3 regions of the Streptomyces sp. NPDC107581 genome follow, and region 3 is predicted to be linked to each of the others. Evidence: riboswitches for the same ligand, from Rfam matches in the RefSeq annotation. Region 3 holds a riboswitch; each other region holds the start of a gene.

Region 1 (9,541 bases), on a different contig from region 3:
GAAGCCGCCGCGCATGCCGTCCGGGGCGCGGTAGGAGTCCAGGAGTTCGGCGTGGTCGGCGGCGGTGAGGCCGCCGGCGCTCATCAACGACCAGAAGGGGCCGAGGTATTGCTCCTCCTTGCCGGCGGTGAGCAGGGTGGCGAGTTCGACCTGGGCGTGGAAGCCGAAGTGCCATGAGCCGCCCGTCGCGGGATTCATGTGTTCCTCGAGGCCGAAGCCGGGCAGGAACGCCTCGGTCAGGACCAGCCGCCGTATCCGTCCGGGGTGGGTCTGGGCGTAGGCGTGGGCGACCATCGTGCCGATGTCGGTGCCGACGACCTGCACGTGCCGGAGTCCGAGGAACTCGGCGAGCCGGTGGAGGTCCTCGGCCTCCACGCGCTTGGTGTACCGGCCCGGCGGTTTCCCGGAGTTGCCCGATCCGCGCAGGTCGGGCGCGATCACGGTGAAACCGTGGGCCGCCAGGGGTGCCAGGAGCGGTCGCCATTCGATCCAGGTGAACGGCCAGCCGTGGATCAGCAGTACGGCCGGGCCCCGGCCGCCGATCACATAGTGCAGGCGTACTCCGTTGACGACGGCGTACTGGTGCGTGAAGCCCTCCGGACCGGCGGGGGTGCCGGGGGCGGGCGGGGTCGGCGGCCGCTGGGCGGCGGTGGTCATGAGGCCTCCGGGTGTGGGTGGAGACGACGATGGGTGCTTGCCTGGGCAAGGAAATGCTTGCCTGGGCAAGTAGTACTCGCATTTGCTTGCCTCGTCAAATAAAGTCGGACAGGATGGATGCGTGAACGACAGCCCCACCGCGCGCGAAGGCCCCGCCCTCACTCCGGACGAGATGCTGCTCTGGCAGTCCCTGGGCCGCCTCGTCCACGCCCTGCCTCGGGTGCTGGAGGACGACATGAGCAGGGCGACCGGGATGTCGATGACGGAGTTCGCCGTCCTGCTCACGCTCAGCCGGACGCCGGAGCGCCGCATGCGGATGTCGGAACTGGCCGCCGCGACCGGACTGAGCCCCTCCCGCATCACGCGCGTCGTCCAGGCCCTGAGCGCCCAGGGGCTGACCGCCAAGGAGCGGCACGGAGTCGACGGCCGCGGAAACGACACCCTGCTCACCGCTGCCGGTGCCGATCGCGTCGCCGCCGCGCAGGGCGCACATGTCGCCATCGCGCGGAGCCGGGTCCTCGACCACATCCCCGAGGGCCTGGTCCCGCAGCTGGCCGACACCCTCCGCACCCTCACCGATCTCTCCCTCGGTGCAAGTGCCGGACCCGCGACCGGCGACTCGTCGGGGTCCGTCTGACCTGTCGTCGGATCGACCGGCTGCTCGGGAGCCCATGACCGGGTGACCGTGAGGGGTTGAGGGGCGGGGGATTGAGGGGGCGAGGGCAGGGGGCCGGGCCGGCGTCGGCGGTGGAGGCCGGTCGTGGGGGTGGGGTGGCACGAGACCCTTGGCGGGTTCACATGGGGCCCCTATTGGCATGGACCTGACTTGCGAGGGCGGCTAGGCTCTGCCCCGCACGGATGAGAGCGCTCTCATGTCTCGGCTGTTCCACCCCCACTCAGCTGGAACGACGAAGGGCAACTTCCATGAGACGCAGGAGACTTCTGCACACCGGCCTGGCCGCACTGCTGACGCTCGGCGGTCTGACCGCCGCCGGCACGCTCCCCGCATCGGCGAGCGACTCCGCCGCCCCCACGGCTCCCGCACCCGCCTCCGACGGACTCCTCTCCGCCATGCAGCACGACTTCGGCCTGACGAAGGCTCAGGCCGAGGCGCGTCTCAAGGCCGAGCGGGCGGCCACGGAACTCGACCCCAAGGCCCGCAAGGCCGCCGGGGACGCGTACGGCGGCTCCTGGTTCGACGCGAAGAGCGGGCGGCTGACCGTGGCCGTCACCCCGGGCGCCTCCGCGGCCACCCGCCAGGCGCTCCGGGCCGCCGGTGCCACGGTCCGCACCGTCCGGCACAGCGCCCGCGAGCTCGATGCGGCCAAGGCACACATCGACCGGCTCTCCGCACCCGCGGGCGTGAGCAGCTGGCATGTCGATCCGGCGGTCGGCGCGATCGTCGTCGACGTGGTCCGGGGCAAGGCCGGCGACAACGATGTCCAGCGGTTCCTGGCCGCTGCCCGCCGGGCGGGCCAGGTCACCGTCGAGACGGTCGCGAAGGCGCCGGCCACCCTCGCCGCGGGCACGGTCGGCGGCGACCCCTACTACACGGGCAACGTCCGCTGCTCCATCGGCTTCTCGGTGTACGGCGGGTTCGTCACCGCCGGGCACTGCGGCGGGCCGTACGCCGCCGTGTACGGCTGGGACGGCTCCTACGTGGGCGATTTCCAGGGATCCTCGTTCCCGGGCGACGACTACGCCTGGGTGAGCGTGGGCAGCGGCTGGTGGACGGTGCCGGTCGTGCTCGGCTGGGGCACGGTGTCCGACCAGCTGGTGCGGGGCTCGGCCGTCGCACCCCCCGGCTCCTCCGTCTGCCGGTCGGGATCGACCTCGCACTGGCACTGCGGCACGGTGGAGGCTCTCGACGAGACCGTCAACTACAGTCAGGGCGCGGTGTACGAGCTGACGAAGACCAGCGTCTGTGCCGAACCCGGCGACTCCGGCGGCTCCTTCATCAGCGGCGACCAGGCGCAAGGTGTCACCTCCGGCGGCTGGGGCGACTGCACCGGTGGCGGCGAGACCTGGTTCCAGCCGGTCAACGAGATCCTCGACCGCTACGGCCTGACCCTGCAGACCGCCTGACCGTCCGACCGCTCGAAGGGGGTTCCGCCGGCCGACGGCAGGGCGGAACCCCCTCGCGCAAGGGCGGCGATCCGTGCACGGGGACCGCCGCGCGCGGTGGTCGGTGCCGTTGTTCGTGAACGGCGCGTCCAGGGCGCCGTTCGCGGTGGACATGCCGTCGATGCCGAAGACCGTGCCGCTGTTCGTGCCGAGGGTGCGGCCGAAGTCCGGCTCCAGGGTCGAGGTCGGCCGTCCAGCGGGCGGTCGGGAAGCCGCTGATGTGTGCAGCCGAGCGGCCCCCGTGGGGAGGGGTACGGCGGTCCGGCCGGCGGCGACGGGTCAGGGCGCGCGCTCGTCCCCGCTCTCCGATCAGCCCTCGGCGACCCCTTCCTGCGGTGCGGGCGGGCCCAGAACCCTCCTGGTGAAGTCCGCCAGTTGTGCCCGCATCCGTTCGCGCGGCACGCGCTCACGTTCCGCCAGGTACTCGACGAGGTCGGCCCGGGTGGCGGCGAGCAGCGCATGGGCGGTGAAGCCGCTGTCGGCCGAGCCGGGGAGCTGCTCCAGCACGGCTCGGAGCAGCTCGTGCCACCTCTCGTAGTGCTCCGCCTGGTAAGGGCTGCTGCTCCCGCCCTCCTCCAGGGCGAGCGCGAGACGGCGGTTGTCGAGCTTGAAGCACAGGACGGCGTCGAGGAGAGCGGGTACGCGCTGATGCGCTGGGGTGGCGGGCCCCAGGGGCGGGGGGCCGGCCGCGATGGCCTCTCTGATCGGTTCGAGACGCGCCTCGTACAGCGCACGCAGCAGCCCGGCGCGATCGCCGAAGGCGCGGAAGAGCGTTCCCTTGCCGACGCCGGCCGCGGCCGCGACATCGGCCATGGTGACGTCGTCGGGGCTCTCGCGGCGGGCGAACAGGGCGTCGGCGGCCGCGAGGACGGCCTCCCGGTTACGGGCAGCGTCCCTGCGGGGCTTGCGCTCGGTCATGTGGTTCCTTCGTTTGCAAAGCGGACCCCGGGTCCGTATCGTCAAAGCGGACCCTTGGTCCGGATATTACGAGATGGAGGACACCCATGTCCGCACCGACCTCCCCCGAGGATCTGTACCGCCACAGCCTGCGACTTCTCCTGGACAAGAACATTCCCGCGTGGGTCGCCCTGTGGGCCGATGACGGCGTCATGGAGTTCCCCTTCGCCCCCCAGGGCCGGCCCGGGCGCCTGGAGGGCAAGGAGGCCATCGCCGCTTACATGCGCCCCTACCCCGACCACATCGATCTGCACGACTTCCCCGACCTGCGGATCCACCGGACCACCGATCCGGAGACCATCGTGGTCGAGATGCGCGGCGTCGGCCGCCTGGTGAAGACCGACAGCCCCTTCGACATGACCTACATCGCCGTCGTGACCGTCCACGACGGGCACATCACCTCCTACCGCGACTACTGGAATCCCCTCGCCGTCCTCGAGTCCGGCACCGACTTCGCCGGGAGCAGCCGATGACCAGCACCGGCACCACTCTGGTCATCGGCGCCACCGGCACCACCGGCAGCCGCACCACCGCGCGGCTGACGGCGGCCGGCCACCGCGTCAGAGCCGCCGGCCGGCACGCCACCCCGGTCCCCGGCGCGGAGGCGGTGCGCTTCGACTGGCACGACCCCGCCACCCACGCCGCCGCCCTCGACGGGGTCGACCGCGTCTACCTCGTCCCGCCCCTCGGCGACTTCGACCCGGCGCCGATCATGCTGCCCTTCCTCCGGCAGGCCCGCGCCGCAGGCGCGCACCGCGCAGTGCTCCTCAGCTCCTCGGCGGTTCCCGCGGGCGGCCCGGCGGTGGGCAAGGTGCACCAGGCCCTGCCAGGTCTGTTCGACCAGTGGGCGGTGCTGCGCCCCTCCTGGTTCATGCAGAACTTCACCGGCGAGCACGCGCACGCCCGGGACATCCGCGAGGACGGCACCATCCGGACCGCCACCGGGACCGGCCGGGTCGGCTTCGTCGACGCCGACGACATCGCCGCCGTCGCCGCCCACGCCCTGACCGATGACTGCGCCCCCGACACCGATCTCGTCCTCACGGGACCGGAGGCACTCAGTTACGACGACATCGCCGCCATCGTCACGGAGGTCACCGGCCGGCCTGTCGTCCACCGCGGTCTGTCCTTCGAGGGCATGCGCGACCGCCTCACGGCGCTGATGCCGCCCGAGTTCGCCGCCATGCTGGCCGGCATGGACCGTGCCATCGCCGAAGGGGCCGAGGACCGGATCACCGACACCGTCCAGCGCCTCACCGGTCGGCCTGCGCACACCTTCCGCACCGTCCTTGAAAGAGAGATGCGACGCAGCGGCTGAGGTGACCGGAGGGTCGGCAGGTCTGGTACGAGCCCCTGCGCAATCGCTGCGCGGCCGTCCCTGGTGGCTCGGCGTTCCATGGCGGCTCGGCGTTCCATGGTGGCGCGGCCGTCCACGGTGGTACGGCCGTCCACGGTGGTACGGCCGTCCGCGGGGGCTCGGACGTCGGCCGGGGGCTCGGTCCTCGGTGAAGCCGTCGTAACCCGCCACGCGCTTCCGGGAACGGCGCAGCAGATCCCGGTCGGCACAGGCATGATGTCCCTGCTGCGGGCGTTCAACGCGCCCCGCCTGCGGGCCGGTTCACCGCCCTGGCCCTCGGCGCGACCGCCTGCGGCGGCGGCCCTGTCTCGGCCGGCGGTGGCGGGCGGGATGCCGGGGACCGGACTCGGCGAGCTCTTGGACCCGCCGCGGCGTCGGTGGATCCGGTTCGGACAGGACGGGCCCTTCCCCGGCCCGGTCGCGAGGGTGGAAGTCGCCGCGCAGCAAGGCCCGTGAGCGAAGGGGTCCTTGAGGTGCAGCCTGCAGCCTGTCGGCGGCGGTTGCCATCTCTTAGGGTGGCCGAGGGCCGTGACTGGCGTCGAGGGTGGACCACCACCGGGGAGCGGCTCGGCCGTCATGGGTCCGTGCCGCGCGCCTGGGCGATTCACCGCGAGGCTCAGGAGTGCGCATGACCAGTCCCGCCGCGATGAGTAGGGCAGGCATCCATGACCTGATCGACGACGTCGTCCGCTCGGGCAACCGGCTCACCCGGGCCGCAGCGGGCCGGACCGACGATGGACTGCGAGCCCCCTCACGGCTGGAGCACTGGACACGGGGCCATGTGCTGGCCCATGTGGCCCACAGCGCCGACGCCTACGTGTGGCTGCTGCGCCTGGCCCGTACGGGCGCCGAGCCGGGGCCGCGCAGGGACGCGGCGGCCCTGGCCCGGGCGGTCGAGGAGACCGCCGGGCTGCCCGCCGCCGACCTGGTCGCCGAAGTGCGTTGCCGCCTGGCGCGGTTCGTGTCGGAGGCCCGGGACATGCCTGCGACCGCCTGGGAGAGCATGGTCACCGCCCTGGCAGGCTGGCGGCACCCCGCCTGGTACACCCTGCGACGGTGTCTGCGTGAACTGGAGACGCACCACCTGGACCTGGACCTCGGCTATCGCACCGCGGACTGGCCGGCCGCGTACGTCTGCTGGGCACTCGATGACACGCTCGCCGCACTCAAGGCCCAGGGCTTCGCCGTTTCCTCGGTCGAAGCGGTCGATCTCGGACGGTCCTGGGAGGTCTGCCCGGGCGGTCCGGCGATCGCCGGCCCCGGCCACGCACTGCTCGGCTGGCTCAGCGGCCGGACGTCCGCCGCCGGGCTGGTGTCCGACCGGCCGACGTCAACTCTGCCGCGTCGGCCGGCCTGGCCGCAGCCGCCGTCCCCGGGCTGGGGCCGCGCCGGCGAAGACGGCGTCACCTGAAGCGGGCCGCACTCACCGCCGCCCTTTTCCGGACCAAGCCGCGTGGCTTCCTCAGGGACGGCGGCTGGCATTCGCCCACGCTGAGTTGACCGTCCATGACGGATGAGAAAACACGTTGGCGGGCTGCCGCCGAGCTGCGACGATGCAGCTGTTTCCCATACGGAGGGGGCTTTTGTTCGTTTTCGTTTGTGTGCGGTGCGATGCCGGGCTGACCGTCCCCTTGTCCCAGGTCTCCCTTCCGGCCCACGCCCGTCAGAAGTACGGGAATGGGGTCCAGCTTCCGGTGCTCATGGAGTCAGGGACGTTTGCAGTGGACCCGGACCCCTGGAGAGGGCCGTGGCGGATGTGGGACGAGATTGATCCGGGCGAGGCGGAGGCGCGCGGCATCTACGCGCCGGTCTACGCCCTGTCCGACAGCACGCCCGGGGCGATCGTCATCGCGCCCGGCGATATCCGCGGAACCCGGCTCATGCCCGAGAAGCGCGGCGGTGCCTGCTGTGGCCTCGACGGGGCCGACGGGCCCAACATGGCCTGCGAAGCGTGCGACCTGCCCGTGGCGACCAGGGTCGACGATTGCTCGCTCTGGCAGGCAGTGCGGCTCAGCTCGGACGCCGTGCGCCGCGTACTCGTCGACGGTGTCCACGCTGCGCCGTTCTCCTGGGCGGAGCTGGCAGAGAGGGGGGAGAGCACGCCCCCCTTCGAGCCGATTGCCTCATGGGGAGGACGGTTTGGGCCGAGCCACTACTGGTCGTGGAGTCCGCAATGGGAGGCGGCAGCCGGCCAGGCTCTCGCCCACCTGCTGGTGGCCTCCGAAGGACAGCCGGTAAAGGTCCCCAACGGTCTCACCGCGGACGTGTTCCAACGCGCGCTCGACACCCTGCTGCCCGCTGGCCTGCCGACGCGGCGCGCCGTCCTGGCTGGACCAGGAGAACCCTCCCCCGACGCGGGCGTTGGCATCCTCCTCGTACCGGTCCATCCCCGGACGGGTCAGACTTGGGCCCCCGCCGGCCCGGCTGCATCGGCATACCCGGTGCCCCTGCCGCTGGGGGTGTGGCTGTGGCTGGTCTCTCCCCAGCCGTACTTGCCGGTTCCCGCGTCGGGCGGCATACCGCAAGACGTCCTCCGCGACGACCCGCTCCCGCCGCGCCCCAACTACCTGTTCCGGGCCGACCGGGGAACGTTCCAGCACACCTTGGTCCGGCTACCGGCCGTTCGCGCCCCGTGGATGCGCGCGATCCTCGAGAAACTCACGCAGGACGGATCGGCCGACATCTTCTAGTCGACTGGCAATCGAACGGCGCCGACTCTCGTACCTCCCGAAGTGTCGAACATGCGCAGCGTCCACCGACTAGACCAAGCGGGGGATGCGCACCCGCCCGGCATGTCCTCCCTTGGTCCGGTCGACGACTCCGTACAGGCCTCCGCGGCAGCCCTCAGCGCGCGGGGCTCTCCTCGGAGGCGTGCTGTTCGAGGTGGGAGGCGAGGACCGCGGCCTGGACCCGGCGCTGCACCCCCAGCTTGGCCAGCAGCCGTGAGATGTGGTTCTTGACGGTCTTCTCGGACAGGTACAGCTTGTTGCCGATCTCACGATTGGTCAGGCCGTCGCCGATCAGGGCGAGGATGTCCCGTTCGCGCGGTGACAGGCCCGCCAGTTCGGGCGGTAGTGAGGGCGCCGCGGCAGGGTCGGCCCGCAGGGACCGCATGAGGCGGGCCGTCGTCGCGGGGTCCAGCATCGACTGGCCCGAGGCGACGGTGCGGACCGCCGACACCAGGTCGGACCCCTTGATCTGCTTCAGGACGTACCCGGACGCCCCGGCCATGATCGCGTCCAGCAGAGCGTCCTCGTCGTCGAACGAGGTCAGCATCAGACATGCCAGATCCGGCATCCGGCTGCGCAGTTCCCGGCAGACCGAGATGCCGTTCCCGTCGGGCAGCCGGACGTCGAGGACGGCGACGTCCGGGCGCAGCGCGGGGCCGCGGGCCAGAGCGTGCTCGGCGGTGCCCGCCTCGCCGACCACGGAGATGTCCGGTTCGGCGTCCAGCAGGTCGGTCAGTCCGCGGCGCACGACCTCGTGGTCGTCCAGCAGGAACACGCGGATCGGGTTCTGCTCCGTGAAGATGCGTGTCGCGGTCATGACGACCTCTCGTTCCCGGCAGGGACAGGCTCCGGGCTGTCCACGACGCTGATCATCACCCGTCGGCGCCGTGCGCACTAGGGCCGACCGGCCCTACTCACCCCATGGTCGCGGCGCGCGAGAGCGAACTCCAGCCGTCGGACGCGGGCTGCCCGCGCGACGCTCTCCCGACCAGGAACCGCGCGGCCCCGGGGCCCGGGCGCGTCCGCACGGACGATGATCGCGGGCGGGCCGCTGCCCGCGCACACCCGGGTCGGTCGGTCCCGGACGGGGACGAACGGCCCCTGCTCCCGTCGGCGCCGGACCAGCACGTTGGAAGTGGGTTCCCGACCCGGGAGGTGGAGTCCATGACCCGGACCGTCACCGTAGGCTTCGACGGCTCGTCCCAGAGCCGGGCCGCCGCCGAATGGGCGGCCCGTGAGGCCCGGCTGCGGGGCCTGCCGCTGAAGATCGTCCATGTGTGGGAGCCGGTGCCCGGGCCGATGGCCCAGGCCCCGCTGCCGGGCCCGGAGACCCTCCGGCACTGGACCGACCCGGATCCGGGCGAGTCCACCGAAGGCATCCGGCTGCGCCACCCCGGTGTCGAGGTCGTCACCGTGGAGCGCACGGGGAATCCGGCCGACGTACTGTGCCGGGCGGCGAACGCGGCCGAACTGCTGGTGCTCGGATCGCGGTGCCTCGGCGGGATCGGCGGGTTCGTGGTCGGCTCGGTCGGCCTGTCCGTCGTCGCCCACGCCGGACAACCGGTGGTGCTGGTCAGGGCGGACGAGCAGGCCGCGGACGAGCACGTGATGGATCGTTCCGGTGTGCCCTCGGCCGCGACGCCCTTCCGGCCCGTCGTCCTCGGCCTCGACACCGGCGATGCCGACGACACGCTGCTGGAGTTCGCCTTCGACGCCG
Region 2 (9,541 bases), on a different contig from region 3:
CGGCCTCGACACCTTCGCCCAGGGCCTCGGCGACGCGCTGCACGGCACCGGCGTGCACGTCATGGTCGTACGCCCCGGGTTCGTCCGCACGAGGATGACCGACGGACTGCCCGAGACGCCGCTCGCCACCACCCCCGAAGCGGTCGCCACGGCCGTCGAACTGGGCCTGCGCCGCCGCTCGGAGACCGTGTGGGTACCCGGAGCACTGCGGCTGGTGATGTCGGCGCTGCGGCACGCACCGCGGGCGCTGTACCGCAGACTGCCGCTCTGACGGAGCCGGGGGCCGGGGCTACCGGCTGGCGATCGTCCCGCGCTCGATGTCGGGACGGCCCCCCTGCGGCGGCACCACGGACCCGCCGAACGCGTACTCGCGCAGCTTGCGCCACACCTCGTCGACGCCCTGCTCGTACAGCGCGAAGCCGGTGCACGGCCACTCGGCCTCGAAGTCGGCCAGCCCCGCGAAGGCGCGGTCCATCGCCGCGTCGTCGATGCCGTGCGCGACCGTGACGTGCGGGTGGTACGGGAACTGCAGGTCGCGCGCCACGGGCCCGGAGGCCTCGCGGATGCGCTGCTGCAGCCTGCTGCAGTCCTCCGCACCCCGGACTACACGGACGTAGACCACCGGGGACAGGGGCCGGAAGGTGCCGGTCCCGGACAGCCGCATCGGGAACGGCCGGCCGGCCGCGGCGACCTCCAGGAGATGGGCCTCCACCGCCGGCAGGCCGGCGGCCGCCACCTCGGTCGGCGGCAGCAGGGTGACATGCGTGGGGATGCCGTGAGCCGCGGGGTCGCCGAAGCCCGCGCGCCGCTCCTGGAGCAGGCTGCCGTGAGGCTCCGGGACCGCGATCGACACGCCGATCGTTACGGTCCCCACGTCGTCTCCCGTCGTCGTGTTTTCTCTTCTCGGCCGCTTCGTCCGGGCCGTCGGATATTGACTGTACGGCCACGGATGTCCTGTGGGCAGGCGCAGCAGAAGTGATGTGCAGCGCTCTGCCCTCTCGGACATGCGTGCGGCGTACGCCGCGGTGCTCCCGGGTGCTTCCCGGTGCCCCCGGACGCCTTCCCGGTGCCCCCGGGCGCCCGGTGCTGCCCCGGCTCGCGGCTCAGTGCTTGGCCGGCAGGAAACCCACCCGCTCGTACGCCTGCGCAAGCGTCTCCGCGGCGACGGCACGCGCCTTCTCCGCGCCCTTGGCGAGGACCGAGTCGAGCGTCTCGGGGTCGTCCAGGTACTGCTGGGTGCGCTCCCGGAACGGCGTCACGAACTCGACCATGACCTCGGCGAGGTCCGTCTTGAGCGCGCCGTAGCCCTTGCCCTCGTAGGACGCCTCCAGGTCGGCGATGCCGGTCCCGGTGAGCGTCGAGTAGATCGTGAGCAGGTTGCTGACGCCGGGCTTGCTCTCGGTGTCGAAACGGATCACCGTGTCCGTGTCGGTGACCGCGCTCTTGACCTTCTTCGCCGTCGTCTTCGGCTCGTCGAGCAGGTTGATGAGGCCCTTCGGCGTGGACGCCGACTTGCTCATCTTGATCGACGGGTCCTGCAGGTCATAAATCTTCGCCGTCTCCTTGAGGATGTACGGCTTGGGGACGGTGAAGGTCGGGCCGAAGCGCCCGTTGAAGCGCTCGGCCAGGTCACGGGTCAGCTCGATGTGCTGGCGCTGGTCCTCGCCGACCGGCACCTCGTGCGCCTGGTACAGCAGGATGTCCGCGACCTGCAGGATCGGGTACGTGAACAGGCCGACGGACGCGCGGTCGGCGCCCTGCTTGGCGGACTTGTCCTTGAACTGGGTCATGCGGGAGGCCTCGCCGAAGCCGGTGAGGCAGTTCATGATCCAGGCGAGCTGGGCGTGCTCGGGCACATGGCTCTGCACGAAGAGCGTGCACCGGTCCGGGTCCAGGCCCGCGGCCAGCAGCTGCGCGGCGGCCAGCCGGGTGTTGGCACGCAGCTCCGCGGGGTCCTGCGGGACCGTGATCGCGTGCAGGTCGACGACCATGTAGAACGCGTCGTGGGACTCCTGCAGGGCCACCCACTGGCGGACGGCGCCGAGGTAGTTGCCGAGGTGGAACGAGCCTGCGGTGGGCTGGATTCCGGAGAGCACGCGGGGTCGGTCAGTGGCCATGTTCACCATTCTCTCAGCTGCGCGCTCCCCCTGAGGACACCGGGGGATTCCGGCTCGTTCCGCTTGATCGTCCGGTGGATGATCAAGCCGGGTGCGATCGGCGCCGGCCGGGCCCGGACCAGGACTCCTGCGGGCGTGGCGGCCGGCGGCGGCTTCCCGATGCGCCGCGCGGCGGCCCGGCGCAGTGCCGGGCCGCCGCGCGAGGAGCCCCGTGCGGGCCTCGTGAAGGGCGGGCGGGTCAGCCCAGGTCGACCTCGGGGTACAGCGGGAAGCCCGCCACCAGGTCCGTCGCCCGCTGGGAGATCTCCTGCGCCACCTTCGCGTCCAGGACGTGGGCCGCCTTGGACGGGGCGCCCGACTTGGTGGTGCCCGGCTCGGTGGTGGTGAGGACGCGGTCGATCAGGCCCGCCACCTCGTCCATCTCCGCCGTGCCCAGGCCCCGGGTGGTGAGCGCCGGGGTGCCGATGCGGATGCCGGAGGTGTACCAGGCGCCGTTCGGGTCCGCCGGGATGGCGTTGCGGTTGGTGACGATGCCCGATTCGAGGAGGGCCGCTTCGGCCTGGCGGCCGGTGAGGCCGTAGGAGGTGGCCACGTCGATCAGGTTGAGGTGGTTGTCGGTGCCGCCGGTGACCAGGGTCGCGCCCCGGCGCATCAGCCCCTCCGCCAGTGCGCGGGAGTTGTCGACGATGCGCTGGGCGTAGTCCTGGAAGGACGGCCGGCGTGCCTCGGCGAGGGCGACCGCCTTGGCGGCCATCACGTGCGGGAGCGGGCCGCCGAGGACCATCGGGCAGCCGCGGTCGACCTGGTCCTTGAGGGAGTCGTCGCACAGGACCATGCCGCCGCGCGGGCCGCGCAGGGACTTGTGGGTCGTGGTGGTGACGATCTGGGCGTGCGGGACCGGGTCGAAGTCGCCGGTCAGGACCTTGCCGGCGACCAGGCCCGCGAAGTGGGCCATGTCGACCATGAGGGTCGCCCCGACCTCGTCGGCGATCTCCCTCATGATCCGGAAGTTCACCAGGCGGGGGTAGGCGGAGTAGCCCGCGACGATGATCAGGGGCTTGAACTCGCGGGCCTGGGCGCGCAGGGCCTCGTAGTCGATCAGGCCGGTGGCCGGGTCGGTGCCGTAGGAGCGCTGGTCGAACATCTTGCCGGAGATGTTCGGGCGGAAGCCGTGGGTGAGGTGGCCGCCGGCGTCCAGGGACATGCCGAGCATGCGCTGGTTGCCGAAGGCCTGGCGCAGCTCGGCCCAGTCGGCCTCGGAGAGCTCGTTGACCTGGCGGACGCCGGTCTTCTCCAGGAAGGGGACCTCCACCCGGTCCGCGAGGACGGCCCAGAAGGCGACGAGGTTGGCGTCGATGCCGGAGTGCGGCTGGACGTAGGCGTGCCGGGCGCCGAACAGCGCCTTGGCGTGCTCGGCGGCCAGGGACTCCACCGTGTCGACGTTGCGGCAGCCGGCGTAGAAGCGGCGGCCGATGGTGCCCTCGGCGTACTTGTCGCTGAACCAGTTGCCCATGGCGAGCAGCGTGGCCGGGGAGGCGTAGTTCTCCGAGGCGATCAGCTTGAGCATCTCGCGCTGGTCGGCCACCTCCTGGCCGATGGCGTCGGCGACGCCCGGTTCGACGGCGCGGATCACGTCGAGGGCGGCGCGGAAGGCGGTGGACTCGGCGGAAAGAGACGCGGAATGGGGGGCATTCTCAGGCATCGGGACCTCCGGACGTGGCGTTCGGCATGTTCGGTTCGGCCCAGGCGCACGGCACAGTTCCCGCTCGGGCCGCTCCCCGATGGTCCGTCCCATCCCAGCGCGCCAGTCACGGCCCGCTGATCAGCCTACCGGGCGCGCCACGGGGGCGAGATCCCGCGTCCACCATGCGAGCGGAGATAGGAAGGGGGCCACCGTCCTATCCGGGAGAGGCCGTGACCACTGCTGAAGACCTCATCGCCGCCGCAGACGCGCACAGTGCGCCCACCTACCATCCACTGCCCGTGGTCGTGGCCACGGCGGAGGGCGCCTGGATGACGGATGTGGAGGGACGGCGCTATCTGGATCTGCTGGCCGGATACTCGGCGCTCAACTTCGGCCACGGCAACCGGCGGCTGGTGGAGGCGGCCAGGCGGCAGCTGGAGCGGGTGACGCTGACGTCCCGCGCCTTCCACCACGACCGGTTCGCCGCGTTCTGCACCGAGCTGGCCGAGCTGTGCGGCATGGAGATGGTGCTGCCGATGAACACGGGCGTCGAGGCGGTGGAGAGCGCGGTGAAGACGGCCCGGAAGTGGGGGTACCGGGTGAAGGGGGTGCCCTCCGAGATGGCGAAGATCGTGGTCGCGGGCGGCAACTTCCACGGGCGTACGACGACCGTGATCAGCTTCTCCACCGATCCGGAGGCACGGGCGGACTTCGGGCCCTACACGCCGGGGTTCGAGATCGTGCCGTACGGGGATCTCACGGCGATGCGGTCGGCGCTCACCGAGAACACCGTCGCCGTGCTGCTGGAGCCGATCCAGGGCGAGTCGGGGGTGATCGTGCCGCCGGCCGGCTATCTGCCGGGGGTGCGGGAGCTGACCCGTGAGCGGAACGTGCTCTTCGTCGCCGACGAGATCCAGTCGGGTCTCGGCCGGACCGGGCGGACCTTCGCCTGCGAGCACGAGGGGGTCGTCCCGGACGTGTATGTGCTGGGGAAGGCGCTGGGCGGCGGGATCGTGCCGGTGTCGGCGGTGGTGTCGAGCGCGGACGTGCTCGGGGTGTTCCGGCCGGGCGAGCACGGCTCGACGTTCGGCGGGAACCCGCTGGCCTGCGCGGTGGCGCTGGAGGTGATCGCGATGCTGCGCTCGGGCGAGTTCCAGGCGCGGGCGACGGAGCTGGGGGCACGGCTCCACGACGGGCTGCGCGCGCTGCTCGGCACGGGCCGGGTGACGGCGGTGCGCGGGCGCGGGCTGTGGGCCGGGGTGGACATCGCCCCGCGGGTCGGCACCGGGCGGGAGGTGTCGGAGCGGCTGATGGACCGGGGTGTGCTGGTCAAGGACACCCACGGGTTCACCATCCGGATCGCTCCGCCGCTGGTCGTCTCCGAGGAGGATCTGGACTGGGGGCTCGCCCAGCTGAGCGCGGTCCTGGAGGCCTGAGGGGTTCCTGGGGCCTGGGGGGTTTCTGGGGCCTGAGGGGTTCCTGGGGCCTGGGGGGTTTCTGGGCCCGAGGGGTTTCCTGAACGCCCGAAAGGTTCCCCCAGGGCCTGAAGGCCTGGCCGGCTAGAGGATCACGTGCGGCAGGAAGCGGGCGTACTCGTCGGTGATCAGGCCGGAGGACTCGCGGATGCCGAGGCCGGCGGGCTCGTCCTGGACGACCCAGGCGCCGAGGACGACGTGGTTGCCGTCGAAGGCGGGCAGCGGGGCGAGCTGCTGGTAGCAGCAGGGCTCGTCCCGCAGGACCGCGGGCGCGCCGGGCTCGTGGACGGTCACGCCCGCGCCCTCGCGGCCCAGCAGGGGCTTGGCGACGTAGCCGCCCGCCTCGGCCAGCTCGCGCGGGCCGTCCAGGTAGGCGGGGAGCAGGTTGGGGTGGCCGGGGTACAGCTCCCAGAGGATCGCGAGGAGGGCCTTGTTGCTCAGGAGCATCTTCCAGGCCGGTTCGATCCACAGGGTGCTGCCGGTGCCGCCGCCGTTGTCGAGGGTGTCGAGGACGTGTCCGGCGAAGAGGTCGGAGGTGAGCCACTCCCAGGGGTAGAGCTTGAAGATGCTGCGGATGAACCGGAGCCGGTTGTCGACGAACCGGCCGGAGAGGGTGTCCCAGCCGATCTCCTCCATGGAGATCCAGTCCGTGTCGAGGCCGGCCTGCTCGGCGGTCTCCTTCAGATAGGCGACCGTCATCAGGTCCTCGCCGAGTTCGTCGGCGCTGGAGTGCGCGAAGTGCAGGGGGCTGCCCGGCGGGAGCAGCTTCGCCTGTACCCGCCAGGCGTCCACGAGGCGTTCGTGCAGGGAGTTCCACTGGTCGGCGCCGGGGAAGCGCTCCTCCATCCAGAACCACTGGGGGGAGGCGGCCTCGACCAGGGAGGTCGGGGTGTCCGCGTTGTACTCCAGCAGCTTGGCCGGGCCCGTGCCGTCGTAGCGCAGGTCGAACCGGCCGTAGACGGCCGGCAGTTCGGCGCGGCGGTGCCAGGCCTCGGTGACGGCCCCGGCGATGCGCGGGTCGGTGATGCCGAGGTCGGCGAGGCGGTTCTCCGCCACGATGTGCCCGGCGGCCGCCAGGCACATCCGGTGCAGTTCCTCGACGGTCTCTTCCAGCCTCTCGATCTCGTCGAGGCTGAAGGCGTAGTAGGCGCTCTCGTCCCAGTAGGGGCGCAGTTCGCCGTCGGGGTGGCGGGTCAGGGGGTAGACGAGCCCCTGTGCCTCGACGGTCTGCTGCCAGCCGGGGCGCGGAGTGGTCGTACGGCGTTCCATGATCGGCTCCTTGGGTTCAGCCGCCGGAGCTGCCGTGGCCGCCGCCGAAGCCGCCGCGGTGGACCCCGCTGTGGTGGCCGCCGCCGCTCGACGAGTAGCCGGAACCGGAGCCGGATCCCTTGCTCGGCCTGGTGAAGGAGCCGCTGTCGACCCAGGAGCCCTTCTTCTTGCCGCCGTAGTACCAGGCGCCGTTCACGGAGGCCTTCGTCGTCCCGCAGTTCTTGTCGGAGACGACCTTGTAGCCCTTGGCGAGCTGGTAGCTGTTGCGGTCGACGCAGCGCTTGTCCGGGGCGGAGGACGAGCAGGCGGTCAGGGCGGTGGCCAGCAGGCCCATCCCGCCCAGGAGGACGGTTCCGGAGCGAAGTCGTCGGCGTGCGGTGTCCATGCTGGTGTCTCCCCCGTTGGCTGCCCGTTGAACGCCCGTCGGTCGGGCCCGTTTTCGGCCGCCAGCCTAGAGACCGGCGGGAACGGGCACCGAGGGGGGTGGCCGGATCGCGCCTACCCTAGAGTCACTTCGTGCTCTTTGGAATGGTGTGTGCCCTGGCCGCGGCGGTCTGCTTCGGTACGGCGACGGTGTTGCAGGCGGTCGCCGCGCGGGAAGCCGGTACGGGCGGAGGCGGCGAGGCCGCGCTGCTGCTGCGGGCGCTCAGGCAGTGGCGTTATCTGGCGGGACTGGCACTGGACGGACTCGGCTTCCTGTTCCAGATCGCGGCGCTGCGCTCGATCCCGATCTACGCGGTCGGCGCGGCCCTGGCGTCGAGTCTGGCGGTGACGGCGGTGGTCGCGGCGCGCCTGCTGCGGGTGCGGCTGACGGGCACGGAGTGGGGCGCGGTCGGCGTGGTGTGCGCCGGTCTCGCGATGCTGGCGCTGGCGTCCGGCCCGGAGGGGAACCAGGACGGTTCGGACGCCCTGAAGTGGGCGATGCTCGCGACGGCGCTCTGCATGCTGGCGCTCGCCCCGCTGGGCGGGCGGCTGTCCGGCCGCATGCGGGCACTGGTGCTGGGGCTCGGGGCCGGTTTCGGGTTCGGGGTGGTGGAGGTGTCGGTCCGCCTGATCGACTCGCTGCGGCCGGCCGATCTGTTCACCAACCCGGCGGCCTACGCCCTCCTGATCGGCGGCGGCGCCGCCTTCATCCTGCTGACCTCCGCCCTGCAGCGCGGCTCGGTGACGACGGCGACGGCCGGCCTGGTGCTCGGCGAGACGATCGGCCCGGCCGCGGTCGGGGTGATCTGGCTCGGCGACCGCACCCGCGAGGGCCTGGCCTGGCTGGCGGTACTGGGGTTCGCGGTGGCGGTGGTGGGGGCACTGGCGCTGGCACGGTTCGGGGAGGCGCCGGCCACGGAGGAAACACCGGCGACGGAAGAAGGCTGAGGGCGCCGCGACGACGCACGACCCCGGCGGCGCAGGGCTCGCCCCGTCGCCCCCGGCCACCCTGCGCGAAAACGTCTCCTCTTGGGCAGGGTGCGGTAGCTGATCGATGCCTGTCCCGCGAGGAGTTGCCGTGCCCCGTTCCGATGCCCCGGCCGCCACGGAGATCCGCGTGGCGGACAAGGAGGCCGGGCCCTACGGCATCACGGCCGGCCCCGACGGTGCCGAGTTCGCCCTCCCCGTCGCGGGCGGCTGCGGTGGCACCCCAGCGGGTGGGCCGGATCGACCGCAGGCCGCTTGGGCAGGAGTGCCGCGAATTGGTCCCGGAGCGGGTCGGTTCGCCATGGTGGAGGGACGGGTGGTGCAGGGAACGGCTCCGCATGCACCGGAAGAGGGTCACGCGCCTTCGCGGAGCACCGTGCTGATCAGCTCGTGCTGGTCCTCGGTGAGGTGCGGGTCCGCGAGGTGGACCGTGCGATCGTCGACCGTGATCTCGTAGTGGAAGCCGTCGGGGACACCGCGGGCGGGGGAGTCGTGGCCCGGGGCGAGGGCGTGGTGGGCCAGGGCCTCGAGGTGCGTGACGTCGGGCCGGCCGGACGTGTCCAGTTCGGCCCGACGCTCGATACCGGCGAACCCGCCGGTACGGGTGATGGCGATCCGCATGCCGCCATTGTCGCCCGGTACGGGCCGGGTTACGAGATGGGGACCCCCACCTGGGCCCAGGCCTTGAGCACCGCCTTGGTCTCGTCGCCCTCGCCGAACAGGCTCCGGGCCGTGGCCGCGGTCTGCCGGGCGAACGTGGCGAAGTCGGCGTCGGAGGCCAGGTTGCCGCCGGTCAGCGTCTCGTACCAGATCTTGCCCGCGCGTTCCCACGCAAAGCCGCCGAGGGCGGAGGCGAGGAGGTAGAAGGCGTGGTTGGGGATGCCGGAGTTGATGTGGACGCCGCCGTTGTCGCGCGGGGTTTCGACGAAGTCGTTCATGGTGGCGGGCTGGGGGTCCTTGCCCAGTTGGAAGTCGTCGTAGGCGGTTCCGGGAGCCTTCATGGAGCGCAGGGCGATGCCGTCGATGGTGGGGCCGAGCAGGCCCGCGCCGATCAGCCAGTCGGCCTGGTCGGTGGTCTGGCCGAGGGAGTACTGCTTGATCAGCGAGCCGAAGACGTCCGAGACCGACTCGTTGAGGGCGCCGGACTGGCCGTAGTACTCCAGGTTGGCCGTGTACTGGGTGACCCCGTGGGTCAGTTCGTGGCCGATGACCTCGATGCAGATGGTGAAGTCGAGGAAGGCAATGCCGTCCCCGTCGCCGAAGATCATCTGGTCGCCGTTCCAGAAGGCGTTGTCGTACTCCATGCCGTAGTGCACGGTGGCGTTCAGCGGCAGACCGGTGCCGTCGACGGAGCGGCGTCCGTAGGCCTTGAGGTAGAAGTCGAAGGTGGCGCCGAGCGCGCTGTAGGCGCGGTTGACCGCGGCGTCCTTGCCGGGGGCGGCACCCTCGGTGTGGACCTTGCCGCCGGGCAGGGTCGTCAGGTGATGGGCGTCGTAGATCGTGCGGTTCGGGCTGTCCGAGGCGGCGGCAGGGGTGGTCGGAGCCAGGCCGCGGGCGGCGACGACCCGGCGCTGGGTGCGGAGGGC
Region 3 (9,541 bases):
GCGCCGTTTCCTGGACGCGGCGCTGCAGGTGTTCGGGGACAGCCCGGGTTTCCGCACGGCGACGGTCGCCGCGCTGAGCCAGGCGGCGGGCCTGTCCACCCGCCAGTTCTACGAGGAGTTCCGCACCCTGGAGGATGTGCTCGCCGCGCTCCACCTGGAGGTCAACGGCTGGGCGGAGCAGGCGGTGCTGGACGCGCTCACGGCGGCGCAGGGGCTGCCGCTGGCCGAGCGGGTCGCCGTGCTGTTCCACGCCTACGCCCGGGACGTCACCTCCGACCCGCGCCGTATCCGCATCGCGTTCGTGGAGGTCATCGGCGTCAGCCCGCGCCTGGAGGAGCAGCGGCTGGCCCGGCGGGCCCGGTGGGTCGAGCTGATCCGTGCCGAGGCCGACGCGGCGGTGGCCCGCGGGGAGGCGGCACCGCGCGACTACCACCTCGCGGCCACGGCATTCATCGGCAGCGTCAACGGTCTGTTGCACGACTGGAGCGCCGGCTGGGTGGAGGCGAGCCTGGACGAGGTCGTCGACGAGCTGGTCCGCCACCTGCTCGGCATCCTGCGGCCGGAGGGCTGGCGCCCGCGGCCCGCGTGAACCGTCGGCCTGTGTGAACTGCCGGCCTGCGTGACCTTTCCGGCCCGTCTGGTCCGTCCGGTTCGTCTGACCTGTCGGCCCCGTCCTGTGCGTGGGGGCCGTCGGGCCGGCCGGACGGAGCGGACCGAGCCGGCGGTTGCGTGGCCCTCGGATGCCTGCCGTTCGGCGCGCGCGATCCGTCCGGAGCTGGTGTGCTGGATCGAGGGGGCCGCCGTACCCGTTCTCCGGAGTAACGCATGAGTACGTATCGAGTCGCGCAGGTGACCGCCCCGAACGGCACGTTCGAGCTGGTCGAGCGAGAGGTGCCGCAGCCCGGGCCCGGCCGGGTGAGGATCGCCGTGGAGGCGTGCGGGGTCTGCCACAGTGACGCCCTCTTCGTGAGCGGCGGACTACCCGGCGTGTCGTTCCCGGAGGTGCCCGGGCACGAGATCGCCGGCAAGGTCGAGGAGCTGGGCCAGGGAGTGCTGGAACGGGGCTGGAAGGTCGGCGACCGCGTGGCGGTCGGCTGGTTCGGCGGCAGCTGCGGGCACTGCAAGCCCTGCAGGGAGGGCGACTTCATCGTGTGCCCGAACCTGACGGTCCCGGGATGGGCGTACGACGGAGGCTTCGGCGCGAAGGTGATCGCGCCCGCCGACGCCCTGGCCCGGATCCCCGACGGCCTGGCGGCGGCCGATGCGGGACCCATGGCCTGCGCGGGCGTGACCACGTACAACGGGCTGCGGCGCAGCTCGGCCCGGCCGGGGGATCTGGTCGCCGTGCTCGGACTCGGCGGCCTCGGGCACCTCGCGGTGCAGTACGCGGTCGCCATGGGCCATGAGACCGTCGCGATCGCCCGCGGCCCCGAGAAGGCCGACTTCGCCAAGCAGCTGGGCGCCCATCACTACGTCGACAGCACCTCCGGCACCCCGGTCGCCGAGGCCCTGCAGTCCCTCGGCGGCGCCAAGGCCGTCCTGGCCACCGCCGGGAACTCGCAGGCCATCACGGACACCGTGGACGGCCTGGCGCCCCGCGGCGAGCTGGTGGTCATCGGAGCGGACAACGAGCCCATGGGCATCAACCCGGCCCAGCTGATCATGACCGCCCGCGTCGTACGCGGCCACCCGTCCGGCACCGCCCAGGACGTGGAGGACACCATGGCGTTCAGCGTTCTGCACAACATCCGCCCGATGACCGAGCAGGTGCCCCAGGAGCGCGCGGGCGAGGCCTACGAGAAGATGGTCGCCGGCAAGGCGCGCTTCCGGATGGTGCTCACCTACGGCTGAGCGTCGGCCACCCGGCCCGTTCACCGCGTCCGGCAGCGGGCGCAACCCGCACGGCGGCCGGCGTGCCGGGATCGCGGTCAGCTCAGGTCCGACGGCCCGCACGGCGCCTTCGCTGCCCGGCCGTCGCGTGTCACAGGCTCAGCGTGATCGCGGCGGCCGCACCTCCCAGGCCGAGGGCGAAGGCGGCCTCGCCCCACCCGCCGGCGCCCCAGCGGAAGAACCGGTCCAGGGCCAGCCTGCCCGGTCCGATGGCCGCGAGGGCCAGGGCGACCACGGTGATGCAGACGCTGTATTCGACCCCGCCGTTCATCTCCCACAGACCGTGGGCGCCGCTCACGGTCGCCATCGCATTGATCATCACTCCGATCACAGCGGCAGCCGCGAGCGGAGTGAGCAGCCCGAAAGCCAGGCCCAGCCCACCGAGGGATTCGGAGAGGCCGCAGATCACGGCGAAGAGGTTCCCCGGGCGGTATCCGAGAGCCGCGAACCCCTTGCCGGTCGCGGCCAGACCCTTGCCACCGAAAATTCCGAACAATTTCTGAGCGCCGTGCGCGGCCATCAGCAGACCGAAGGTGAGCCTGATCAGCAAGAGACCCCAGTCCGCCGCGGACGATGCCGACACGGCGGCCCGAGGCACCGGCGAGTCCTCCGGATTCGCCGGACGGTACAAAATATGCTCGGCAAGCATGCTGCTGCTCCCCTGAAGAACGCCGGAACAGGCGTGCGGTGAATGGTGATTACCCCACGCGGGCAGAGGGCACCGGTCCGGGCACGGCAGACGCCGGGACCCACGCACCCCGCCCGCTCCATATGACGGCTGAAGCACCGGCCGGCACCACCGGTCACTGCGCGACGAGTGCTTACTCACCTATATACGAAGCGGCGGGTCTCAGGGATTGCGCCCGGCGCTACGGATTCCGGGGCCGCAACAGATTCCAGCATCGCGACAGATTCTGGATCGCGGCAGATTCCGGGATCGCAACAGATTCCGGGCACGCGAGAGCTTCCCCGGCCCCTCGGTGGGACCGGGAAAGCTCTCGCGTGCCCTTCGGCTGCCGTGCTCCGTCCGGTTGCCCGGCGGCCTGTGCCGCTCAAGCGGTGGCGAGCACCAGCAGGCCGGTCGCCGCCAGCAGGGCACCGCCCAGCACGCAGCAGGCCACCAGCCGCTGCCGCAGCGCCCGGTACCTGGCCTCGTAGATGTGCCCCAGCTCCTCGGCGCGTTCGGCGGTGCGCCGCCACGAGGTGCGGGCCAGCGCCAGATACGCCGCCTCGAACTGCCGCTCCAGATCATCGCGTTGGGAGTCGGTGAGCCAGCCGAGACGGACGGCGAGACACGCCGCCGCCGTGCGGCCCTCCTCCCGCGCGGCGGCGAGCAGCAGATGCCCCTCGATCTCCTGGACCAGAGCGCGCTCGTCCCCGCTGTTCATCGCGCGGTCAACTCCCGCTCCTGCAGCGACACCTCGGGGTGATGCAGGTCGAACGCCGGTGACTCACTGCGGATCTGCGGAAGGGCGAGGAAGTTGTGCCGGGGCGGCGGGCAGGAGGTCGCCCACTCCAGGGAACGGCCGTAGCCCCACGGGTCGTCGGTCTCGACCTTCTCACCGTACTTGGCGGTCTTCCACACGTTGTAGAAGAACGGGAGCAGGGACGAGCCGAGCAGGAACGAGAAGATCGTCGAGACCGTGTTGAGCGTGGTGAGCCCCTCGACCGCCAGATAGTCGGGGATCCGGCGCTGCATGCCGTTCACCCCCAGCCAGTGCTGTACGAGGAACGTGCCGTGGAACCCGACGAACAGCGTCCAGAAGGTGATCTTGCCGAGGCGCTCGTCGAGCATCCTGCCGGTCATCTTCGGCCACCAGAAGTGGAAGCCCGCGAACATCGCGAACACGACCGTGCCGAAGATGACGTAGTGGAAGTGGGCCACCACGAAATAGGTGTCGGAGGTGGGGAAGTCCAGCGGCGGCGAGGCCAGCATCACCCCGGTCAGCCCGCCGAAGACGAATGTCACCAGGAAACCGATCACCCACAGCATCGGCGTCTCGAACGACAGGCTGCCGCGCCACATGGTGCCGATCCAGTTGAAGAACTTCACGCCGGTCGGTACGGCGATCAGGAACGTCATGAAGGAGAAGAACGGCAGCAGCACACCGCCGGTGACGTACATGTGGTGGGCCCACACCGTCACGGACAGACCGGCGATGGCGATGGTGGCCGCGATCAGACCCATGTAGCCGAACATCGGCTTGCGGGAGAAGACCGGGATGACCTCGGAGATGATGCCGAAGAACGGCAGCGCGATGATGTACACCTCTGGATGGCCGAAGAACCAGAAGAGGTGTTGCCAGAGCAATGCCCCGCCGTTCGCGGCATCGAAGACATGCGCCCCGAATTTCCGATCCGCCTCCAGCGCGAACAGCGCGGCGGCGAGGACGGGGAAGGCGAGCAGGACCAGGACGGCGGTCAGCAGCACGTTCCACACGAAGATCGGCATGCGGAACATGGTCATGCCCGGGGCACGCATGCAGATGATCGTGGTGATGAAGTTGACCGCACCGAGGATGGTGCCGAAGCCGGAGAAGGCCAGACCCATGATCCACATGTCGGACCCGGCGCCCGGCGAGCGGACCGCGTCCGACAGCGGGGAGTAGGCGAACCAGCCGAAGTCGGCCGCGCCCTGCGGGGTGAGGAAGCCGCCGACCGCGATGGTCGAGCCGAACAGGTACAGCCAGTAGGCGAACATGTTCAGCCGCGGGAACGCCACGTCGGGCGCGCCGATCTGCAGCGGCATGATCCAGTTCGCGAAGCCGGCGAACAGCGGCGTCGCGAACATCAGCAGCATGATCGTGCCGTGCATCGTGAACGCCTGGTTGAACTGCTCGTTCGACATGATCTGCAGGCCCGGACGGGCCAGCTCGGCGCGCATGAGCAGCGCCATCACGCCACCGATCAGGAAGAACACGAACGCTGTGACCAGATAGAGCGTTCCGATCGTCTTGTGATCGGTGGTCGTCAGCCACCGTACGGCCTTGATGTCTTGGATCCTCTTCACGCCCCGCCTGTGTCCGCGCCCGGCGCCTGAGTCACACTCGGACGACGCGACGAGCATCACCTACGAAGGGTGTGACGATCCGGGGGGTGCCGGACACGAACCGAACATGAGCAACGACGAGATTTTCGCCGCTGCCTATCGCGAGCACTACTGGGCGGTCAGCCGCTATGTCGCCAGGCGACTGCCGGGGCGGGCCGACGAAGTGGAGGAAGTGGTGGCGGAGGTGTTCACCGTGGCCTGGCGCCGCCGGGCCGACCTGCCCGCGTCGCCGCTGCCCTGGCTGTACGGCGTGGCACGCAACTGCCTGGCGAACGCGGTACGCGGCTACGGACGCCTGCGACGGCTGGTGGACCGGATGGGCAACGACGAGGCGGCGCACGGCCGGCACATCGTGAACAGCCCCGACACGGAGGCCCCCGGCGCCTGGGTGCACGAGGCGCTGGCCCGGCTTTCCCCGGCGGACCAGGAGGTGCTGCGCCTGGCGGCATGGGAGGAACTGGCCGCCGACGAGATCGCGGTCGCCGTGGGCTGCGGCCCACGGGCCGCGGCGATGCGCCTGCACCGGGCCCGCAGCCGCCTCAGAGCCGAGATCGACCGGATGCGCCCCGCCGCACCCGAGAGGCACTCCGCCCCGGTGACCGCCCCCGCCGGCGCGAGTCTCTGCAAGGACCACCGACATGGCTGACGAACTCGAACTCCTGCGCCGGGCCAACCCGGTGCCGACGGACGGCTCCCGCTTCGGCGACGAGCCGCTGGACCACCGTGCCGAGCGGCACCTGGAACGGCTGCTGCACGAAGGGGACCGCCCACGGCGCCGGTTCCGGCCGCTCCCGGCGCTTCCCGGCCGCACCCCGCGCGCCCGGCTGGTCTGGGGTCTCGCCGCCACCGCCGTCGTCCTCGTGATCGCCGTCGACGCCGTGCTCGGCGGCCCGAACACCCCGCGGGCCGTCGCCGCGCCGCGACCGCTGACCCTCCATGTCCACTCCAGGCCCGTACCCCTGAAGGAGATGGTCGCCCTCGCCGACGCGGCCGCGGCGGAGGGCTCTCCCGGCCTGCGCAAGGGCACCCACGTGCAGTCGTGGAGCCTCAGCCTGAGCGACGACAGGCGTCCCGTGATGCTTCCCGAGGAGCGGGTGGTGCGCTGGCGGGCGGACGCCAGTCACACCGAACTGGTCGTGGCGACCGACCCGCGCAGACCGGGCCGCCCGGTCCTCACCGACGAGGGCGACGACCCGCACGAGGTGGCGGACGGCCAGGTCATCAGCCGGACCACGTACCCGCCGATGTGGAGCGACGCCCCGCCCGAAGAAACCCCGCCGCACACCGCGGCGAGCCTGCGTGCCTACCTCACGGAAATCGCCCGCCCCGGGACCGGCCGCGGCACGGCCCCGCTCGGCACCGCCGAACTCTTCGACGCCGTAGGGGAACTGCTCGACCACTGGACCCTCGGCGCCCGCGAGTCCGCGGCCCTCGTCCGGCTGTTCGCACAGGCCGAGGGGGTGCGGCCGGCCGGCGAGGTGACCGACCGCCTCGGCCGCCCCGGCCACGCCTACGTGTACGACACCCGCGGCATCCGGCACATGCTGATCCTGGAGCCGCGCACCGGCGCCGTCCTCGGTATGGAGGACACCTTCACCGAAAGCGACCCCGAGTACGGCGTGAAGGCCGGGGACCTCATGGGATACAGCGCCTGGATGCGCTGATCACACCCCGAGCTGCCGGGCGGCGGCGTCGACGGTCTGCTCCAGCAGCGTGGCGATCGTCATGGGGCCGACACCGCCCGGCACCGGAGTGATCAGCGAGGCCCGCTCCACGGCCGATGCGAAGTCGACGTCGCCGACGTTCCCCGGGTTGTACCCCGCGTCGACGACGACCGCGCCCGGCCTGATGTCCTGCCCCCGGATCAGCCGCGGCCGTCCGACGGCGGCGACGACGATGTCGGCCTCCCGGACCGCGGCGGACAGATCCCGGGTCCGGGAGTGGCAGTACGTCACGGTCGCGTCCCGGGCGAGCAGCAGCATGCCCACCGGCTTGCCGAGGATCGCACTGCGGCCCACCACCACGGCCCGCTTCCCGGCGGGGTCGACGCCGTGGGCGTCGAGCAGCCGGAGTATGCCGCCGGGAGTGCAGGACACGAACCCCGGCAGGCCGAAGCTCATCGTGGCGAAGGAGGCGAAGGTGACGCCGTCGACGTCCTTCTCCGGCGCGATGGCCTCGAACGCGGCCCGCTCGTCGATGTGATCGCCGGCCGGGTGCTGGAGCAGGATGCCGTGCACGGCCGGATCGGCCGACAACTCCCGCAGGGTACGGACGAGTTCGGCGGTGGTCGTGGCGGCGGGCAGCGCCACGTGACGGGAGACGATCCCGGCCTTGCGGCAGCGGTTCTGCTTCATGCGAACGTAGGTGGCGGACGCCGGATCCTCGCCGACCAGCACCGTGGCCAGACAGGGCGAACTGCCCGTCCGTACGGTCAGATCGGCGGCCCGCTGCGCGGTCTCCTCGATGATGCGGCGGGCGAGGGCGGTGCCGTCCATGAGACGGGCCTGTGTCATGTGCGCTCCTGAGCTGGTTGACCTTCATCGCCCAGGCGCGCGGCATCGACCACGGGCCGCTCCCCGGTGGTACTCCACCCAAGCGCCAGTCACGGCCCGCCCACAGCGTAACCGAGCGCGCGGGCGGCGCCGACGTCCCGGCCCCCGGCGGCCCGGAGCACCGGCGGAACCGGCGTGGCCCGGAGCACCGGCGGAACCGGCACGGCCCGGACCACCGGCGGAACCGGCGCGGCCCGGAGCGCCCGCGGAAGCGCATGCCGACCACGCCGCACGGCACCTCACCGCGGCCGGGCACGCCGCGTTCGACGCGCCGGCGCCGGCGCCAGCGAAGGACGCGGACGGGGACGCGCCGCTCGCAGCACCGAGCGAAGGAGCACGAGGGACGCCTCAAGGCCTGCCGCGGAAACCGGGCCCGGCCGCCGGGCGCGAGAGCGACCCAGTGCCGCCCGGGCCGAGAAGGTCCAGGTCAGCCGGGAGCTGACCTGGACCCTCGCCGCCTTCCTGCCTACTCGTCCCATGCCTGGATCAGGATCTGTTCGGCGATCTTGCCATCACGCAGCGTGAGCATCGACTCGGCGAGGACACGGGTGCCGTCCGCGTACTGGCAGGACTCGCTGTAGGCGGCCTGGTCGCCCTGGACGACGCACCGGTCCAGCTTGTGTGTCATGTCGCGGCTGTAGACGTCCTGCAGCATCTCGCCTATCTCGCCCCGGCCGTGCAGCACCGTGGGGTGGCTCGGCTGGGCGTTGCGGTCGATGATGCGGATCTCCGCGTCATCCGTGTAGAGCGACAGAAGGGCCTCTCCCGTACTCCCCTCTATGCCCCGGCGCAGTGTCTCGGTGTCGAAGGCCGTCGCGGTGCCCATGGTGTGACCTCCTTCGGGCGCCCGCGGTCCCGCGGGGAGCGGACCGTTCGGGCCCCACCTTCGAGACTCCTCCGCCCCGGCGGGCACGGCAAGCGCGGCCGGCGCGCTCCGCCTGACGGGTGAGCGCCGCCGGGCCCCCGTGTCCGGCCCGAGCCCGGCGCCGTTGCTGAAGGCATGATCTCAACACGACGTATCGTCGCCGCCGTCGGCCTGGCCGTCGGGGTCACCGGTCTCGCCGCGCCGCTGGCGAACGCGGCCGAGGCGAGCGCGCCGCACACCGGGCAGAGCAGCCCGTCGGCCACGGTGGACCCGCACACGGCCGGCGGCATCGCCGCCCAGCGCAAGTCCCGGGTCCCGCGGGTCGCGGTGCAGACGCGCGCGCTGGACAAGCTCGACGAGCTGAACCGGCTGGACGAACTGGACCAGGTCACCGACCTCGCCACACCGTGACCGATCCGCTGCCCGCCGTCGAGCCCTGATCCTCGCGCGGAATCCGAGGGCCGTTCCCGCCGGAACGGCCCTCACCGCTGTCCTGCGGCGATCCGGCGCCGACGGTGCGACCTCGGCCGAAAGATCCACTGTCGCAGCCGCGCTCCATGCCACTACCGTTCGGTCACGCGTAGGGTCGGCTGCGAAGGCACATCGAGGAAAAGAGGCCAGGCCATGGCGCAGGAAGTCCGCGGCGTGATCGCACCGGGGAAGGACGAACCCGTACGGGTCGAGACGATCGTGGTCCCGGACCCGGGGCCCGGCGAAGCGGTCGTACGCATCCAGGCCTGCGGCGTCTGCCACACCGATCTGCACTACAAACAGGGCGGAATCTCGGACGAGTTCCCCTTCCTGCTCGGCCATGAGGCCGCCGGCGTCGTGGAGTCGGTCGGCGAGGGCGTCACCGACGTGGCACCCGGTGACTTCGTCGTCCTCAACTGGCGTGCCGTGTGCGGGAATTGCCGGGCCTGTCTGCGCGGCCGGCCCTGGTACTGCTTCAACACCCACAACGCGCGGCAGAAGATGACCCTCGCCGCCACCGGCCGGGAACTCTCCCCGGCCCTCGGCATCGGAGCCTTCGCCGAGAAGACACTCGTCGCCGCCGGACAGTGCACCAAGGTCGACCCGGCCGTCTCCCCGGCCGTGGCCGGACTGCTCGGCTGCGGCGTGATGGCCGGCATCGGCGCCGCGATCAACACCGGAAACGTCGGCCGCGGCGACTCGGTCGCCGTCATC

The links. A riboswitch is a leader RNA that binds a small molecule or an ion and turns the genes downstream of it on or off. The one in region 3 is predicted to bind ZMP and ZTP.
Positions count from the first base shown of each region.
Region 1: linked by a shared signal. The riboswitch ahead of ACZ7P3_RS10490 (maleylpyruvate isomerase family mycothiol-dependent enzyme) and the one ahead of ACZ7P3_RS15495 (bifunctional 5,10-methylenetetrahydrofolate dehydrogenase/5,10-methenyltetrahydrofolate cyclohydrolase) in region 3 are both predicted to bind ZMP and ZTP.
Region 2: linked by a shared signal. The riboswitch ahead of ACZ7P3_RS19210 (glycine hydroxymethyltransferase) and the one ahead of ACZ7P3_RS15495 (bifunctional 5,10-methylenetetrahydrofolate dehydrogenase/5,10-methenyltetrahydrofolate cyclohydrolase) in region 3 are both predicted to bind ZMP and ZTP.

Region 1 is NZ_JBVKBH010000004.1:111,695-121,235, reverse strand. It holds gene ACZ7P3_RS10520 (alpha/beta fold hydrolase) at 1-657, opposite strand, end outside; gene ACZ7P3_RS10515 (MarR family winged helix-turn-helix transcriptional regulator) at 779-1,294, shown strand; gene ACZ7P3_RS10510 (S1 family peptidase) at 1,582-2,742, shown strand; gene ACZ7P3_RS10505 (TetR/AcrR family transcriptional regulator) at 3,091-3,699, opposite strand; gene ACZ7P3_RS10500 (nuclear transport factor 2 family protein) at 3,786-4,211, shown strand; gene ACZ7P3_RS10495 (NAD(P)H-binding protein) at 4,208-5,056, shown strand; ZMP/ZTP riboswitch at 5,612-5,703, shown strand; gene ACZ7P3_RS10490 (maleylpyruvate isomerase family mycothiol-dependent enzyme) at 5,724-6,506, shown strand; gene ACZ7P3_RS10485 (hypothetical protein) at 6,679-7,785, shown strand; gene ACZ7P3_RS10480 (response regulator) at 7,940-8,641, opposite strand; gene ACZ7P3_RS10475 (universal stress protein) at 8,989-9,541, shown strand, end outside.
Region 2 is NZ_JBVKBH010000007.1:73,990-83,530, forward strand. It holds gene ACZ7P3_RS19195 (decaprenylphospho-beta-D-erythro-pentofuranosid-2-ulose 2-reductase) at 1-271, shown strand, start outside; gene ACZ7P3_RS19200 (2'-5' RNA ligase family protein) at 290-874, opposite strand; gene trpS (tryptophan--tRNA ligase) at 1,104-2,117, opposite strand; gene ACZ7P3_RS19210 (glycine hydroxymethyltransferase) at 2,356-3,819, opposite strand; ZMP/ZTP riboswitch at 3,851-3,939, opposite strand; gene rocD (ornithine--oxo-acid transaminase) at 3,984-5,237, shown strand; gene ACZ7P3_RS19220 (glutathionylspermidine synthase family protein) at 5,361-6,545, opposite strand; gene ACZ7P3_RS19225 (hypothetical protein) at 6,562-6,930, opposite strand; gene ACZ7P3_RS19230 (DMT family transporter) at 7,074-7,916, shown strand; gene ACZ7P3_RS19235 (protealysin inhibitor emfourin) at 8,310-8,576, opposite strand; gene ACZ7P3_RS19240 (M4 family metallopeptidase) at 8,606-9,541, opposite strand, start outside.
Region 3 is NZ_JBVKBH010000005.1:490,406-499,946, reverse strand. It holds gene ACZ7P3_RS15530 (TetR/AcrR family transcriptional regulator) at 1-589, shown strand, start outside; gene ACZ7P3_RS15525 (alcohol dehydrogenase) at 826-1,851, shown strand; gene ACZ7P3_RS15520 (DoxX family protein) at 1,982-2,539, opposite strand; gene ACZ7P3_RS15515 (hypothetical protein) at 2,943-3,278, opposite strand; gene ctaD (aa3-type cytochrome oxidase subunit I) at 3,275-4,900, opposite strand; gene ACZ7P3_RS15505 (RNA polymerase sigma factor) at 5,007-5,585, shown strand; gene ACZ7P3_RS15500 (CU044_5270 family protein) at 5,578-6,603, shown strand; gene ACZ7P3_RS15495 (bifunctional 5,10-methylenetetrahydrofolate dehydrogenase/5,10-methenyltetrahydrofolate cyclohydrolase) at 6,604-7,452, opposite strand; ZMP/ZTP riboswitch at 7,475-7,555, opposite strand; gene ACZ7P3_RS15490 (nuclear transport factor 2 family protein) at 7,958-8,317, opposite strand; gene ACZ7P3_RS15485 (hypothetical protein) at 8,492-8,767, shown strand; gene ACZ7P3_RS15480 (S-(hydroxymethyl)mycothiol dehydrogenase) at 8,981-9,541, shown strand, end outside.